Regions from separate parts of the Thioalkalivibrio sp. ALE19 genome, predicted to be linked through region 1. Evidence: riboswitches for the same ligand, from Rfam matches in the RefSeq annotation. Region 1 holds a riboswitch; each other region holds the start of a gene.

Region 1 (5,668 bases):
ATATCCTCCGGGACGAAAACTGTGAAACCATATCACCGTGGCCGTCAGCCGACTGCCCCGCCCCGCCGGAATCTGCTATACGGCTGAAAGGTCGGGCGGGCCGACCGAACCGTTAAGGAAACAACCATGTTTGAACGAATCATGATCCCGGTGGATCTCGAACACACCGACAAGCTGCAGAACAGCCTCGAAATCGCGGCCAGGATGGCACGGGAGTACGACGCCACGGTGTACTACGTGACGGTTTCGGGGAGCCTGGCCAACCGAGCCGCCCGGACCCCGGAGGAAATGGCAAGGCATCTGGCGGACTTCGCCCGCGAACAGGGCGAGAAATACGGCATTCGCACCGATTCGAAGCTGATGCACAGCAACGACGTGGCGGTGGAGCTGGATGACAAGCTGGCTCAGGCGCAGAAGGAACTGGATGCCAACCTGGTGGTGATGGCCTCGCACATCCCGGGCGTGGCCGACCGGTTGCATCTGATCAGTTCGAATGCGGGTGAGCTCGCCCGGCGCCTCCCGGTTTCGGTCTTCGTGCTGCGCTGATGATGTTCATCGCCTTTGTGCTGATGATCGGCTTTCTGATCATCGCCGCCGTTCTGCTGGTATGGCAGGTGAGCATCCTGTTCAGCGTGGTGATCGAAGAAGACGGCAGCGTGCACACCACCCGCGGGGATCCGCCGCGCAATTTCCTGCACGCGGTGCGCGAGGTAGTCAGCCGCCACGGGCTGCAGGGCGGCAGGATCACCGCGGTGCGTGGCCGCGACGGCGTTCGCGTGCGCTGTTCGCGCCGTGTGCCGGAAGAGGCCCGTGCGCATCTGCAGGCCGCGGCGGAGCGGGTCAAGGTCGGCCGCCGCCGGCGCGGGCGCAAGAAGCGCCGCTGAAACCGGCCCTCCCCGGTACGGGCAGGGCCGGATAATGCACCGTCAGAGCAGATCGTCCTGGATGGCGTCGATCGCATCCATGGCGCACTGGTGGTCGACCTCGCCGCTGGGACTGCCCGACACCCCGATGCCCGCGACGATGCGCCCGTCGGAGGTGACCTGAGCGCCGCCGCCGAGGATGGTGACGTTGGGCAGGTGCTGGATGCCGTAGCTGACCTCGCCCGGGAAGGCATCATCGCGCAGCTCCAGCGTATCGGTACGGAAGCTGACCGCCGTCCAGGCCTTGCTCTGTGCAGTGCCGACGGTGTGCGGACCGGCGAACCGATCCCGCTTGAGAGCCTGAGTGGTCCCGAAGCGGTCGACCACCGCTGCGGTTACCTGTGCGTTGCGATCACGACAGGCATCCACCGCGGCCTCGACGGCCTTGGTCGCGATTTCGGGTGTCAGGCTGGGGGTGTTGAACGTGGCCGAATCGGCATGAACGGGCGCGGCGGCCAGAGTCATCAGGCCGCCGGCCAACAGTGCTGAACGAATGGATGGGGACATATCAACCTCCAGGGTTGTGTGGACTCCACCCATTCTTGTAGGTGCCGTTCGGGGATTTGGCAAGCTCCGTTTCGGGACGCCCGCCACGTTCCGGTCCGGCTCAACGGTTTCCGCAACCGGCGCGGTCGACCGCCTTCAGGCCACCCGGCCAACCCGCTCGGGCGCCGCATCATCGGCCATCACCGGCGGGTACTGGCGAGCGAGCTCGCGCGCCGCCAGGACGAAGGTGTTCACCTGCGTGGCGTGCTCGCGCAGCTTGTGCGCCAGATCCGGGTCCTCGCTGACCTCGTCCACCACCACGCCGTCCGGGCGCTCTTCCACGTGCACTTCGATGCGCCCGCGCTGCTCGAAAAGGGTGCGATACAGCGGATCACGGTCACGCAAGTGTGCGCTCTCGCGCAGCCGCCGATGCAGTTCCGGCACGTGCACCCGCAGCAGCGCGGCGAGTTCCGGATCCGTTGCCGTCGTCACCGTCCGGGTACCACCCTCGATGAACTCCAGCTCCCTCCGGATTGCGTCGTGGGACTCCAGCAGGCGCTGAAAGACCACCTGCTCACGCTCGTGCTGCTTGCGGGCTTCGGCGTCCAGGTGACCGCCGCAATCGATCATTCTCAGGTGCATCGTCATGGTCTGTCGGCCTCTTGCTGATGATCCTGCCCGGAAGAAGCAATCTCCCTGCCAACTCGTATTTCCCGCCATGACGCGGCCACATGCCGATGCCGCCGATCAGCTGACCACTCAAACTGCGAATATTGGCAGTCACTAATAAATGAAAATGCCACCTGTGACACCCGAACGCTCGCAAGTCACTGTCAAAAGGGGAAAATTATCTCCAAAAAATTTTCGAATATGGATTGATTCCAATTTGCGGCCGTGTATAATTCCCATTGTCGAGTCGACGGCAGCTCAGCGTCGGTTCGCCATGCAGGGGCCCCTGGCCCCTTCTCTCCTCCATCTCTTCTGGATTTTGCCGTCGGCTCTCGGTGCCCCCCGCACCGACCCGGCGGCCCTTTTTTAAATCCGTCCGATCGGATCCCGAAGCAAACCACATGCCAGGCACTGGCCGCCACGACCGTGGGTCACCCGGACACTGTTGGTTTGACACCACACATTAGCCATCACTAATATTCCGTCTCCCCCGGGTGCTTCGTCGCCATCCCGACGACGAGTGAAACGGGAAGTCCGGTGCGTGCCCGGCCTCGACCTGCGCACAAGTCCGGCGCTGCCCCCGCAACGGTAGGCGGGTCACGGCAGACCCTCGCGAACCACTGCGAAGAACGCGTCCGTTCAGGGCGTACTTCGCGGGAAGGTGGTCTGCCCCGGAGCCAACGGCTCCAGCCCGCAAGCCCGGAGACCGGCCCGGAGGACAACGGAGAACCGTGGGGAGCGGTATCACCGGGCGAATCGGCATCGCCGGCGACCTGCGCCTGGGCGGACTTCAAGTCTCAGGTGGAGCTGCGCTTGGGGGGGGGGGGGGCACCTGGATGGATGCGATCGATCGGGACAGCGGCGAGACCCTGACCGACACGCCGGAACTCACCATGGTGGCGAGCGCGCTGTGGACGCCCACGGAAGATTGCGCCTGCAGCTGCGCAGCCGCTACGTGGATGAGGTACGCGTGGCCGGGGACGAATGGGATCGCTCGTTCACCCTGACCAGTCTGAACGTGGAGTACGCGCCGGCGGCCTGGGAGGACGTCAGCCTGCGCGGCGGGATCGACAACCTGTTCGATGCCGACAATGAAAGTTCGCTGGCGGCGGATCCCGGCCGCTTCCTCCACGCCGGGGTCCGGTACGACTTCTAGAACATCTGGTCCGGGGACCGGGAGGGCTGCCTTTATGGGCAGTCCTTCCCACGGTTTTCATGTCGTTTCTGTCACCACATTGCTCATACGGAGGACTACCCCGGGTGCGGACTGGAACCGGACTCCGCGCAGTATTCCTGCCAGGCTGCCGATCCGCCGCGCAGCACGCGGGCGTCGATGTCCATCGCGCGCAGGCTCTCGGCCACCAGATGGGAGCGCCCGCGCCCGCCACAGAACACCACCACGGGCTGCGCCGGATCCTCCAGATGGGACTCGATGCTGGCCTCCAGCTTGGGCCGGGGGATATTCACGGCCCCCTCAATGGACGCTCCCTGCGCCTCTTCCGGCTGGCGCACGTCCACCAGCAGCAGCGGTTCGCCGGCCTCCCGCCAGCGCGCCAGCTCCGCCGGCTCCACGTGCGGCAGGGTCTGTTCCAGACGGGTGATGCGTTCTTCGAAACGGCTCATGACGATTCCTCGGGTATGGTGGAGAGGTAATTCGAGCTTGCCGGCAGGCCGCCGGAGACCGCAACCTGAGCGGTACTCGTGCGCGATACCTCCGGTGGTGCCAACATGACCGACACTTCCGACGTCCGCAGGCCGGGCTTCGTCGCCCACATGGCGACGGTCTTCATCAACGCCCTCAACGACAACTTCTTCCGCCTGGTCGTCATCTTCATCGCCCTGCGCGAGTTCGTTGCCGAGGGCGAAGGCACGTTCTACTACAGCCTGGTCGGGTTCGTGTTCCTGCTGCCGTTCGTGCTGTTCTCGCCGTGGGCCGGCTACATCGCCGACCGCTACAGCAAGAAGGCGGTGATCGTCGCCACCCGCTCGGCCGAGGCCGTGGTGCTGCTGACCGCCGCGCTCATGCTGATCATCGATTACTTCCCCGGTCTGCTGGTAACGGTGTTCCTGATGGGCCTGCAGAGCACCTTCTTCAGCCCGGTGAAGTTCGGCATCCTCCCGGAGATCGTGCGCTACGCGCAGCTGTCCCGCGCGAACGGGCACATCCAGCTGTGGACCTTCCTGGCGATCATCCTCGGCACCGCGCTGGCCGGCTTCGTGATGGAGTTCGCCGGCGAGGCGCTGTGGATCCCGGCGGTGGTGATCGTGGCGCTGTCGCTCACCGGCCTGATCACCAGCTTCTTCGTCACCCCCACCCGCGCGATCAACAACCCGGCGCCGTTCCGGCTGAACCCGTTCGCCACCGTGGTGCAGTCGATCGCCGAGATCCGGCCGCAGCGGGTGCTGTTCCTGGTGGTCCTCGGTATCGCGTGGTTCTGGGCGCTGGGCACGCTGTATCAGCTGAACGTCCCGCTGTTCGCCGAGCTGCACCTGGGCCTGGGCGAGCTGGCCACCGGCATCATCCTGACCACCCTGGCCCTGGGCATCGGCACCGGCAGCATCCTCGCCGGCTATCTGTCGCGCGGCAGCATCGCCATGCACCACGCCCCGGCCGGCATGATCGCGGCCGCCCTGATCAGCGCGTTGCTGTTTTTCACGACCGACAGCTACCCGGCCACCCTGGTGCTGATGGCCCTGCTCGGCGTTGCCTCCGGCTTCTTCATCGTGCCGATCACCGCCTACCTGCAGGGCCACAGCCCGGAGGAACGGCGCGGGCGTTTCATCGCCGCGAGCAACTTCCTGTCGTTCGGGGCGATGCTGCTGGCACCGGTGCTGTTCTGGGGGCTCACCGGCCCGGCCGGGGTCAGTCCCGCGCACGTATTCATCATCGGCGGAGCCGCCTCGCTGCTGGTCGGGCTCGCGGCCCTGCGCCTGTACCGCCGCCACCGCGCGGAGGCGGATGCCTGACCCCCGAAGGCCCCGGCCGCGCGACCGAACCCCAGCATCCGGTGCGAACGTCTATCTTCGAAGGAAGAACTTGCCAGAGGGGCGAACCCGGGAGGCCATCATGAGCAACAACATGGCCGATGTAACCATTCACATCGACGAGACCATCGACGCCGAGGCCCGCGAACGCATCCAGGACGAGCTGCGCGGGATGAGCGGCGTGATGGCGGCATCCAGCCACGAGGAGAAGCCGCACCTGGTCGTGGTCGAATACGACCCGGAGCGGATCAACAGCCATCGCCTGCTCGACACGGTCACCGCCAGCGGCGTGCACGCCCAGCTGATCGGCCTGTAGTCGGCGGCAAGCCTTTAAGGCTCAAGAGGCTCACGGACGGTGGCGGCTCGCCCCGTCGGTCACCCCGCCGGCGATCATGTGCGCGACGCGCAGCGCCTCCGGCAGGTGGCTGTGGACGCGCTGGTCCTCCAGCAGCTGCCGCGCCGCTTCGGGTTCGATCCCGCAGCGCTGGACATGGACCCCCGCCAGCGGTTCCATCGCGCCGGCGGCCTCGATCAGCCGCCACTTGCGGGCCCCTCCGGGGACATGGTCGAGCAACGCCCGTCGAACGGCCTCCATGTCGGGTTGC
Region 2 (5,668 bases), on a different contig from region 1:
GGCGCAGTCGGTGGTGCTGACGCGCACGCCGGGACGGGCGTCCTCCATGCCGGAGCGCGAACGGCTGGCGAGCTTTGCCGCCACCGGGGCGACCCTCGCGATCCACCTGTCGCTACACAATATCGAGACCGTGGTCGAGGACCTGCGGCCGCACTATGGCTGCGACTGCCCGGTGGCGGTCGTGTTTCGCGCCAGCTGGCCGGACGAGACCGTGGTGCGCGGTTCGCTGGGAAATATCGCGGAACGGGCGCAGGCCCTGACCACGCGGCGCTCGGCGCTGATCCTGGTGGGCCCGGCGCTGGACCCGGGCGATTTCCGCGACAGTGCGCTGTACGACCCGGCGCATGTGCGCCGTTACCGCGGCATGGACGGGGACTGAGCGGCGGTGCCGCCGATCTTCCGCAGGCAGGAATGACTCCGGTGGAAGTTGTGGGGCACGGGCCTTTTCGCCTGCAAGCAGGCTCCTACATCGTCGCGAACTTGTAGGAGCCTGCTTGCAGGCGAAGGCGGGGCGCTCCTGGTCAGGATAACGGAAAGGGACCGCCGGGCGGCGGCCCCGGTTTCCGCGTTTTCCCGCGTGGTTCAGCGGCGGCGGAAGTTGTCGTGGCAGGCGAGGCACTGGTGGCGCACGCCGTTCAGGGCCTCGGTGGCGCGTAGCTTAAAGTCCTCGTCCTCCAGGTCGTTGGCCGACTCCACCTTGCGCTGCAGCTCGGTGGTCGCCTCGCGGTAGGCCGCCTTGTACTCGGCGAACACCGGGTCCTCCCAGGCCGCGGGCAGGGCCCCGGGTTCGCCGTCGGGCGCCGGTGTCTCGCGGGCGAACCAGGTGTCGATGTCGTCGGCCCCGCTCGCGAGTTCGTCGGCCAGCTCGGGCAGACGTTCGGCGAACGGTGCGTCGTAGCGCAGGATCTGCTCGATGCTGCGGTAGGTGGCCGAGGTCCCCTGCATGCTCTGCTGCCGAAAGCGTTGGAAGGCCTCGGTGGCGTCCACACCGGCCGGATCGTCCAGGGTCTCCGCGTAGTCTTCGCCCCAGGGGCCCGGCATCGGCACGCTGATCTCGTCTTCCGCGCCGGCGGTACCGGTCGCTGCGAGCAGCAGGGCCAGCGACAGGCCGGCCGTCAGCGGCCGGCGCGTGGATGGCATCCGTTTCATGGCGATTCTCCCTGTTTGTTCAGAAGCGGAACTGGTGCTGCAGGTGCAGCTGCCAGTTCGAGGTGTCGGTGTCGCGGTCCAGCCACATGAGCTGGGTCTTCTGCCGCTGCCCCCGGTGGTACCAGTTGAGGCCGGCGCCCCATTCGCGCTGCCAGCGCTCGTCCCCGTCCAGGTCGTCGCCGGCGTCGTGGCGCAGTACCGCGTGGCGGGCGGCGAGCTCGAGGCCCTCCAGCGGCAGCGCCTGCGCCAGTTCCAGCTCGGCCCCCAGGTCGTGGTAGCTCGCGGTGCGGTCGGGGGATACATCGCGGCGGAAGGCCGCCAGCGACAGCGAGGTATGGCCGAACTTGACCACCGCGTCGGCGGTGGCGGTGACCCAGTCGGCGCGCTGCCGGTCCACCGTGTCTTCCTGCCCGCGGCTCCAGTCGCGCAGGTGGTTGCGGCTGGCGGCCTGCAGGCCGGCGCCCAGGGCTACGGTTCGCTCCACGGCCCGGCCCACCGTGGTGTTGTCGCGCGGGACCGATCCCACCGGAGCCCAGGCGACGCGGGCGCTGAACAGGTGCCCGGAGGTGGAGGGCCGGTCGTCGCGCTGATCGAGACGGCCGCGGCCATCGAATATCCCGACCGCCCAGGCGCGGTCGTCGCCCGCGCCACCCAGCAGGGCGAGCCCGGTATCGCGTCCGGCCGGGATCTCGAACTGGTTGCCGGCGATGCTCAGTTCGGTGAACAGGCGGTTGGGGCCGCCGATGTCCCGCGCCAGACCGAAGGGCACGGTGAACTGGCCCACCCGCAGGCCCAGGTGTTCGCCCGGGCCGTACTCCAGCCAGACGTCACGCATGGACAGCTCGCCGCTGCTGAAATCCGACTGCAGGCGAAAGCTCAGTTCTGGGTGGAACAGGGTGCCCGAGGTGTCCAGCCAGGCGCGGCGGAAATCGAACTCGCTGCTGGAGCCGTCCGGATCATACTCGTAGCTGTAGCGGCCCTGGATCAGCGGCTCCAGGGTGACCTGCAGGCCGTCTTCCGCGTCGCCGATTTCGAAACCGGCCTGCGCCGGCGCAATGCCCGCGGCCGTCACCAGGCACAGGGTGGCCAGGGCCGGGACGGCAGGCCGCCCCGGCTGAGGTTGGGTGCTTTTCATTGTTGTGTTGCTCCCCTGGACGTGCGACCCCGCACGCCGTGGATGAAACGACGCCGGCAGTCGGGCAAGGGAGCAGGGGGGAAGGGGGCGGACACACCGGCCCCGTCCCGCTCGGCCGCCCGCCGCGGCGTCGGGTTTCCTCCAGGCCGGTCTCCGGACTCGCGAAGGGGATGCAGGACATCCCGGGCGGATCGCCTTCCCGCGGGCATCCCGTGGATGCGCCGCAGTGGCACTGGATCCGCCTGTCTTCGCCTACCGTTGCGGGGGCAGTGCCGGCATTGCGAACGTCGATTCACGCACCGGCTTCCCGATTATCCCCGGCGTCGTGGGCCGGGGCACCTGAAGGCGGGCGGACTGTAACCGCGTCCCGTCACGCGGGCAAGGGCGGAGCCGGGTTGATCTGTATCAAGGTTATGCAGGATTACACCGCCGGCCGGCCTGTGACGGGGGATGTTTCTTTTAGACTGAGTCCATGTGGTGACGGTTTGCAGCCGGGCCGCATCCAGACCAATAAAAAGGAGCGAACCATGCAGAAGAAGCGCATTTTCCGGGGGCTGCTCGTCTCGGCCTGTACGGCCGTGGCACTGGGCCTCTCCGCCCCGACGTTCGCCGGCGATTACGATCAATACCGCGACATGTTCGAGCCGCTGCCGGCCCTGCCGCCGATCCCGGCCGACAATTCCCTGACCGACGAGAAGGTGGAGCTGGGCAAGTTCCTGTTCTTCGAGCCGCGCATCTCCAGCTCGGGCGTGATCTCCTGCGCCACCTGCCACAACCCCGCGCTGGGCTGGGCCGATCGCATCCCGCGTGCCGTTGGGCATGCCGGCCAGGTGGGCGAACGCAACAGTCCGACGGTGCTGAACTCCGGGTTCTTCGAGGCCCAGTTCTGGGATGGCCGCGAGGATGACCTGGAAGGTCAGGCCCTGGGTCCGATCCAGGATGCGGTGGAGATGGCCATGCCGCTGGAAGAGGCGATCGCGCGCCTGGAGGACTTCCCCGAGTACATCGAGATGTTCGATGCGGCGTACCCGGATTATGACGGCGACAACGTCGTGAACACCGATCACGTGGCCAAGGCCCTGGCCTCGTTCCAGCGTACCCTGAATACGCCGAACTCCGATCTGGACCGCTGGCTGGTGGGTGACGAGGACGCGATGAGCGAGCAGCAGAAGCGCGGCATGGCCCTGTTCGCGGATAACGGCTGCGTGGCCTGCCATCGCGGCCCGGCGCTGACGGACTCGAATTTCCACCAGATCCAGGTGCCGGGTTCCGAGGACAAGGGGCGCTATCTGGTGACCGGGGAGGAACGCGACAAGTACGCCTTCAAGACCCCGACGCTGCGCAACGTGGCCCTGACCTACCCCTACATGAACAATGGCGAGACCGAGACCCTGAAGGAAGCCATTGAAATCATGGGTCAGGAGATGCTGGACACCGACTTCACGGAAGACGAGCTGGAAGACATCGAGGCGTTCATGCACGCCCTGACCGGCGAGATGCCGGACGTCACCATCCCGGCCCTGCCGTGATCCATCGGGGGCTCGGCGGCTGAACGCTGATGCCCCCTTCGTTGAGGCTTTCGAGGCCCCCTCCATGTCCTGGAGGGGGCCTTTTTGATGGGTGCCGCTATTCCACCGTGATGGTGATTTTTTCGGAAACCACCGGCGGATCGAAGCTGATGTGGCGATAGTCCATGAAAAGCAGCTGCAGGGTATGGGTGCCGGGCTCCAGTTCTACCTCACCTTCGGTCTGACCACCTCCGAAGTGGTGTTTGTGGTCCGTGAAGGGCAGGGAGGCATCCAGGTCCACTTCGTCCAGAGGCTTGTTTACGAGCAGGTGGTGGTGCCCGGTGTTGTCGGCGTCGACGCCGGCCGGGGCTATCCCCATGCCGCGCAGTCCCATGCGTACATGTACCGGGCCCTCGACGGTGTCACCATCCTGCGGGCTGATGAAGTAGACCTCGGTCCCCTCGGCGGGTGCCGGGCGATCGGCGAGCGCCGATACGGGCAGGACAAGCGCGGCGGCAAGGGCCACGGACGAGGCCATGAAGATCCGGTTTCTGATCATCGGAGAATCTCCTTTTCCGGGTGAAGGGCGCAGGGACCGGGTCTCGGGGTCCCTGAAGGAAGTGTAGACGGTCCGGGGCGGGGTCAAGGGCGCGGTCGTCTGCTACCCTGTGTGGCCCTGTTGACTACCGGAAGCGAGTGTTCGCGCATGGCCTTTCGTACCCGTTTTGCCCCCAGTCCGACCGGCTACCTGCACATCGGCGGTGCCCGCACCGCGTTGTTTTCCTGGCTGTATGCCCGCCACCATGGTGGCGAGTTCGTACTGCGTATCGAGGACACCGATCTCGAGCGCAGTACCGCCGAGTCGGTGAATGCCATCCTGGAGGGCATGAACTGGCTGGGCCTGACCTACGACAAGGGTCCGTTCTACCAGACCGACCATTTCGACCGGTATCGCGAAGTCATCGATCAGCTGCTGGCCTCCGGCCACGCCTATCGCTGCTATTGCACGAAGGAAGAGCTGGATGTGATGCGCGAGGAGCAGAAGGCGCGCAAGGAGAAGCCGCGCTACGACGGCCGCTGTCGCGCCCGAACCGAGCCGCGCGAGGGCGTGGATCCGGTGATCCGTTTCCGCACCCCGGACGAGGGCGCCACCATCGTTGATGACATGGTGCGCGGCAAGGTGGCGTTCCAGAACAGCGAACTGGATGACCTGATCATCGCCCGCTCCGACGGTTCGCCGACCTACAACCTCACGGTGGTGGTGGACGACATGGACATGGGCATCAGCCATGTGGTGCGTGGCGATGACCATCTCAACAACACCCCGCGCCAGATCAACATCCTCAAGGCCCTGGGTGTGGAACCGCCGCGTTACGGCCATCTGCCGATGATCATGGGCCCGGACGGCGCGAAGCTGTCCAAGCGCCACGGGGCGGTGTCGGTGATGCAGTTCCGCGAGGAGGGCTACCTGCCCGAGGCGCTGCTGAACTATCTGGTGCGGCTGGGCTGGGCCCACGGGGACCAGGAGATCTTCTCGCTGGACGAGCTGGTGCGCCTGTTCGATATCGAGGACGTCAATCAGTCCGCCTCGGCCATCAACCCCGACAAGCTGCTGTGGCTGAATCAGCACTACATCAAGACCCTGGACCCCGACCATGTGGCGCTGGAGCTGGGCTGGCACCTGGGCCAGCTGGGCGTGGATCCCGCCGAGGGGCCGGAACTGCGGCAGGTGGTGCTGGCGCAGCGGGAACGGGCGCGTACGCTGCGCGAGATGGCCGAGAACAGCGTGTATTTCTATCGCGACTTCGACGAATACGATCCGAAGGCCGAGCGCAAGCAGCTGACGCCGGAGGCCCGCGAGGTACTGCAAACCCTG
Region 3 (5,668 bases), on a different contig from region 1:
TGCCTGGAGCCGGGCATGCGCGTGCTGGACATCGGCTGCGGCTGGGGCGGGCTGGCGATGTATCTGGCCGAGCACGCGGATGTCCGGGTCGATGGCATCACCCTGTCGCGCGAGCAGCTGCGGGTAGCGCAGGACGAAGCGAAGCGCCGGGGTCTGGAGGACAAGGTGCGCTTCCTGTACCAGGACTATCGCGAGCACGACGATCAGTACGACCGGATCGTCAGTGTCGGCATGTTCGAACACGTGGGGCAGCCGAACTACGGCACCTTTTTCCAGCGGGTCAACGACCTGCTCAAGCCCGACGGGATCGCGGTGCTGCACACCATCGGTCGCCAGGAGCCACCGGGCACGGCCAACCCCTGGCTGAAGAAATACATCTTCCCCGGCGGTTACACCCCCGCCCTGTCCGAGGTGATGGAAGCGCTGGAGCCCACGCCGCTGTACACCACCGACATCGAATTCTGGCGGCTGCACTATGCCGAAACCCTGGCCGAATGGTACCGGCGCTTTCAGGCAGTCCGTGAAGAGGCGGCGGCCAGTTTCGACGAGCGCTTCTGCCGCATGTGGGAGTTCTATCTGGCCAGCTGCGAGGGCACTTTCCGCTGGTGGAAGCAGGTGGTGTTCCATATCCAGATGGCGCGTCGGCAGGATGCCGTTCCGCTCACCCGCGACTATCTCTGCGGGCGCGAAGACCCCGGGGTGCGTTCGGTGCCGCCGGCGGACGAGCTGATTTCTTCCGCGCGGTGAACCCCGGCCTCCGGCACGGGTCCAGTGTGGGTCCCCGCCGTTCTGACGGCGACGTGCGGGGCATTCGAGCTTTACACTGACCGGGGATTCCGGTGTTCGGGGAGTAGGGGTGTTCCGCCTTTTTCGTCAACGCAAGTCCGAGGCATCGGGGGCCCCCGAAACGCAGGAGTCGAATCAGGACCAGGTCCTGATCGAGGCTGCGGGACGCAGCCGCATCACCGAAGTGGCGACCAGTGCCCGCAAAGTCCCGTGGTCGCTGAACCTGCTGCAGCTTTTGTGGGCGGCCGGCCCCGTGACCTTCCTCGCGATGCAGGGCGGCTATTTCCTCGGGTTCGGCCATGCGGCTCCCACCCAGAACTTCGTCTTCTTCGCGGTCTACACCCTGCTGTTCGGGGTGATCGGCCTGATCGCGCGCTTTGTCGCCGATGCGACCCGCGGGCGGCGTCAGGAGCGCTCGCAGGTCCAGCTGCGCAATACCATCGATCTGCTGCCGGATCTGCTGTTCGCGACCCGTGACCTGGCCATGGGCGAGATGACGCCGGACATGCGGCGGCGCCAGTCGGCGGCGGTGCTGCTGCACGAGGTGGAGGTCTCCCCGGAGGCGGTGGCGGTCGCGGTGCGCGAAATGACCGGCGACCCGACGCTGGCCTCTACCGCCGAGCAGATCGAGATCTATCGGCGTCTGGGGCTGCATGCGCGGGTCGCGGACCTGGTGGAGGCCACCGCCGACGCGCGCATGGCCGCGCTGGAGCGGCTGCACGCCGAGGATTCGGATCTCGCCGAGCTGCTGCGTGACCGCCTGCGCGGGGTCGCGCCGACGCGCGAGGACGGCGTGCGCCGCATCGACCAGTTTCTCGAACGCCTGTTCTCCGCGGCGGATGCGGATGACCTTACGCGCTGCACCCTGGATGATGTCCAGGCGATCTTCGTGCTCGCCTTCGAGCTGGTCAACGGGCGCCAGATCAAGCGCCTGAGTTTCGAATGGTCGGGGCCCTGGCAGCTGGGCCGGGCGCTGGACCGGCTGGAATACCAGAGCAACCGCTTCCGCGTGGCCCAGGCCGGGGTGATCAGCCGTCTCCGCTCGCTGGGGATGCTGCTGGCGCAGAGCGAGACCAGTGGCATCACCCAGCAGCATCTGCGCGAACCCCTGCCGGTCATGGGACAGCAGGTGCTGGCCGGCCTGCGGACCATGCTGGAGGCGGAGCCGGACGTGAAGAGCCCCGACGGCCGTATCCTCGGTGCCGCGATGTCGCAGGTGGAAGAACTGCGTGAAGCCCGGGACCGCCTGATGCAGGCGCAGAGCCGTTACGCCAATGCGGTGGAACGCTGGGAAAACCTGCGCCGGCGCGAACGGGACCGCAAGGGTGCTCAGCGTTGGCAGAAGCGTTCGGCCCGGCGGATCCGGGTGTCGGAGGAGCTGATCGAACTGGACGATGATCAGAAGATCCGGCTGGCCGACGGTCTGTGCGAATATCTCGAGGAGCTGCAGATCCGGCGCGAGGGCGATTTCATCTTCTTCGGCAAGAAGCCGCTGGACGGCGATACCGCCAAGCGTATCGGCATCCAGCTGGCGCTGCTGCTCGACCCGCTGGTGGAGCTGAGCAACCCCAGTATCCAGCGGGCGATCTATTCCAGCCCCGCGGCCTATCTCGGCGGGCTGTACGTGGGCATGAGCGCCGACGCCAAGGCCGGGCTGGGCTCCGCCATGGTGCGCATGGTCCGTCAGGACCTCGGGCGCGCGGCGGAGTGGCTCGCGCTGCGCCTGACCCGGGTCTACCACCTGCCGCTGACCGACGGCATGCGCAGCTTTCTCGAGACCCACTACGGGGCCAACCCCGAGCGCCTGGCGATGCTGGCGCAGAACACCGGGGACGAGTCCCACCCGGTGGCCCTGCGTGCCGAGCGCTCGCCGGAATTCGACGCGATGGTCCAGGACAAGGAATGGGGCCGCCTGCTGCGTCGTGGCGCCCGCTATCGCCAGGCCGAGGAGGTGCGGCAGAACTGAACGCCGTGCGGTCGGCCGGAGAACGCGGGTGGAAAATCAGGGGGCCCTCATGTACCCTGCGCCCCGTTCCTCGGTGCCCTGGCGGTTTCGCCGCCGGGTTAAACGGGAAGTCCGGTGAGCGCCGCTTCGGCGCGAGTCCGGCGCTGCCCCCGCAACGGTGATCGAGCGCGGATCCATTCCGGAGTCCTTCGGCAGTGGATCCTCGAGGCTGGCGGCCGAATGCCACTGTGTCATGGACACGGGAAGGCGCCGCCCGCCGGGAATCTCCCGCTCGTCAGCCCGGAGACCGGCCGGGGAATGGTCGTGCGGCACGCGGAGGGCGTGCGAGACGGATGACCGTTCCCGCCACGGGTCCCCGTACCCGTTTCCCGCCGGGAATGCGTTCCTCGTCTTCATCCCTCGCGCCGGCGCGATCCCCGTGAACCAGCGGCGTGCGGGCGGCTCGCCGGGAGATCCGAAGACATGAAACGCAGTATCCTTTCCGCAGCCATCGTTGCAGCCGTGTCCCCGGCCGTGGCCGACGAAGCGCCGGGTACCAGCCCCGATTCCGCGACCCTGGAACCCGTTCAGGTCACCGCGACCCGTCTCAGCCAGACCGTCGACGAGGCCCTCGCCTCGGTGACCGTCATCGACCGCGAAGAGATCGAGCGCCTGCAGCCGCGCCAGTTCACCGATCTGGTGGAGGGACGCGCCGGGGTCTCGGTCTCCAGCGCCGGTCCGTTCGGCAAGCAGTCGAGCGTCCGTCTGCGCGGCACCGAATCCGATCACCACCTGATGCTGATCGACGGCGTGCGCATGGGGTCGGCCACCACCGGCGGTGCCAGCTGGCAGTTCCTGCCGCCCGAGGAGATCGACCGCGTGGAGATCGTGCGCGGGCCGCGCACCTCCATCTACGGCTCCGATGCCATCGGCGGGGTGACCCAGGTCTTCAGCCGCGCGGGCCGCGAAGGGCCGCCGCGGGTCAATGCCTTCCTCGGCGCCGGCAGCTTCAGCACCTGGGAGGCCGGGCTCGGCGTGGCCGGCGGCACCGGACGCACCGATTACAGCCTGTCCGTGAGCATGTATGACACCGAAGGCATCAATGTCCAGGATGACATGGGTGATGACGATCCCGACGGCTATGACAACACCTCGCTGGCCGGCAAGGTTGCTCACCGCCTCGACAACGGGATCGAACTCTTCGGCAATCTCCTCTATTCCGAAGGTAACACTGAAGTCGACGCTTTCAGTACGGATGAGACGGATTTTGTTCACGGGGCAGTGCAGGCCGGAGTCCGTTTCCCGGTCCTGGAGCAATGGGATACGGAGCTTGCCTATGCTCAAAGCCGTGACGAAAACGAAAATTTCGAAAACGGGGTTGCCGACTCCCGTTTCGACACCCGGCGGGATCAGCTGACCTGGCGTAACGATGTCCGCCTGGGTGAACGCACCGACCTGATCGCCGGGGTGGATGCCTACGAAGATCGGGTCGACAGTAACGAAGATTTTGATGAGGATTCGCGCTACAACGTAGGCGTCTATTCAGTCGTGCGCACCGAGCTCGGCAACCATGATCTGGAAGGCTCGCTGCGCTACGACGACAACGAGCAGTTCGGTGACAAGACCACCGGTCAGGTCGCCTGGGGCATGCAGGCTACCGACGCTCTGCGGCTGCGCGCCAGCTATGGCACCGCCTTCAAGGCGCCGACCTTCAATGACCTTTACTGGCCCGATGAGGGGTGGTTCCGAGGTAATCCGGACCTTGCCCCGGAAGAATCGGGAACATTTGAACTGGGCGGGAGGTATTCAGCCAGTCTTGCCTATGTGGATGTGGCGGTGTTCGAAACCAGGGTCGATGACCTTATTGTGAACCGCTGCGTGGCGAATTGTGATGATGGCAATCCGTTTAGTGATGTCTATGAGCCAGGCAACGTCGAAAACGCGCGGATTCAAGGAATGGAAATCGAAGGTGGGCATGACCTTGGCCCGTGGAATTCGCGGGTGTCGCTGACCCTGCTGGACGCCGAGGACCGGGACACGGGGAATGAGCTGGCGCGCCGGGCGCCGGTCTCGGCCCGCTTCGATCTGGATCGTCAAATTGGCGATTTCTCCGTGGGCGGTACGATCCTCGCCCGTAGCCGGACTTACGACGATGCCAGCAACGAAGAACGGCTTTCGGGCTACGGCACCATGAACCTGCGTGCGGCGTATGCCCTCGACCCCGAATGGACGGTCGAAGGTTCCCTGACCAACGTCTTCGACCGGGATTACGAGACCCAGGGTGGTTTCAATACCCCGGGCCGCGCTGCGTTCGTGAAACTGCGTTATCAGCAGCAGAGGTAAGGTCATGGGCAATCGACTGTCGAGGATCGCGACCCGCACGGGTGACGAGGGGCGTACCGGTCTGGGTGACGGCTCGCGCGTGGACAAGGACAGCCACCGGGTCGAGGCCTTTGGTGACGTGGACGAGCTGAACAGCGTGATCGGTCGGGTGCTGGTGCACGCGTTGCCCGAGGACGTGCGGGGTTCCCTCGCCCGGGTGCAGCATGAGCTGTTCGACCTGGGCGCGGAGCTGGCGGTGCCGGGGCATCAGGCGCTGCCGGAGGCGTCGGTGGAGCGCCTCGATGTCGAGCTCGAAGGCTTCAATGCCGAGCTGCCGCCGCTGGAGGAGTTCATCCTCCCGGGGGGCGGCCCGGCCACTGCGGATTGCCATATTGCCCGCACCGTATGCCGCCGCGCCGAGCGGCGGCTGGTCGCGGTCAATCACCACGAGGCCCTGCGGCCCAGCTCGCTGGCCTACCTCAACCGCCTGTCGGATCTGCTGTTCGTGCTGTGCCGGGTGCTGGCGCGCCACGAAAACGGTTCCGAGGTCCTGTGGCAGCCCGCCGCTCGGCGCGAGGCCTCCGGCGGCTGATTCTGCCCGCGGCGCCGTGACGG

Evidence for each region. A riboswitch is a leader RNA that binds a small molecule or an ion and turns the genes downstream of it on or off. The one in region 1 is predicted to bind cobalamin.
Region 2: it holds a riboswitch for cobalamin, as region 1 does, so the genes downstream of both, F787_RS0107105 (porin) here and F787_RS0112455 (hypothetical protein) in region 1, are expected to answer to the same signal.
Region 3: it holds a riboswitch for cobalamin, as region 1 does, so the genes downstream of both, F787_RS0107000 (TonB-dependent receptor domain-containing protein) here and F787_RS0112455 (hypothetical protein) in region 1, are expected to answer to the same signal.

Annotation. Positions count from the first base shown of each region.
Region 1 covers NZ_AUAG01000033.1:6,378-12,045, forward strand. Annotated here, with positions in the region: gene F787_RS0112435 (universal stress protein) at 127-546, shown strand; gene F787_RS0112440 (DUF3634 family protein) at 546-884, shown strand; gene F787_RS0112445 (heme-binding protein) at 927-1,430, opposite strand; gene F787_RS0112450 (hypothetical protein) at 1,566-2,057, opposite strand; cobalamin riboswitch at 2,554-2,808, shown strand; gene F787_RS0112455 (hypothetical protein) at 2,989-3,234, shown strand; gene F787_RS0112460 (rhodanese-like domain-containing protein) at 3,330-3,701, opposite strand; gene F787_RS0112465 (MFS transporter) at 3,807-5,045, shown strand; gene F787_RS0112470 (hypothetical protein) at 5,146-5,379, shown strand; gene F787_RS0112475 (DUF99 family protein) at 5,410-5,668, opposite strand, start outside.
Region 2 covers NZ_AUAG01000014.1:24,790-30,457, forward strand. Annotated here, with positions in the region: gene cobM (precorrin-4 C(11)-methyltransferase) at 1-379, shown strand, start outside; gene F787_RS0107100 (cytochrome c) at 583-1,149, opposite strand; gene F787_RS0107105 (porin) at 1,169-2,284, opposite strand; cobalamin riboswitch at 2,411-2,642, opposite strand; gene F787_RS0107110 (cytochrome-c peroxidase) at 2,812-3,813, shown strand; gene F787_RS0107115 (DUF4399 domain-containing protein) at 3,911-4,330, opposite strand; gene gltX (glutamate--tRNA ligase) at 4,499-5,668, shown strand, end outside.
Region 3 covers NZ_AUAG01000014.1:865-6,532, forward strand. Annotated here, with positions in the region: gene F787_RS0106990 (class I SAM-dependent methyltransferase) at 1-747, shown strand, start outside; gene F787_RS0106995 (hypothetical protein) at 857-2,752, shown strand; cobalamin riboswitch at 2,822-3,051, shown strand; gene F787_RS0107000 (TonB-dependent receptor domain-containing protein) at 3,215-5,074, shown strand; gene F787_RS0107005 (cob(I)yrinic acid a,c-diamide adenosyltransferase) at 5,079-5,645, shown strand.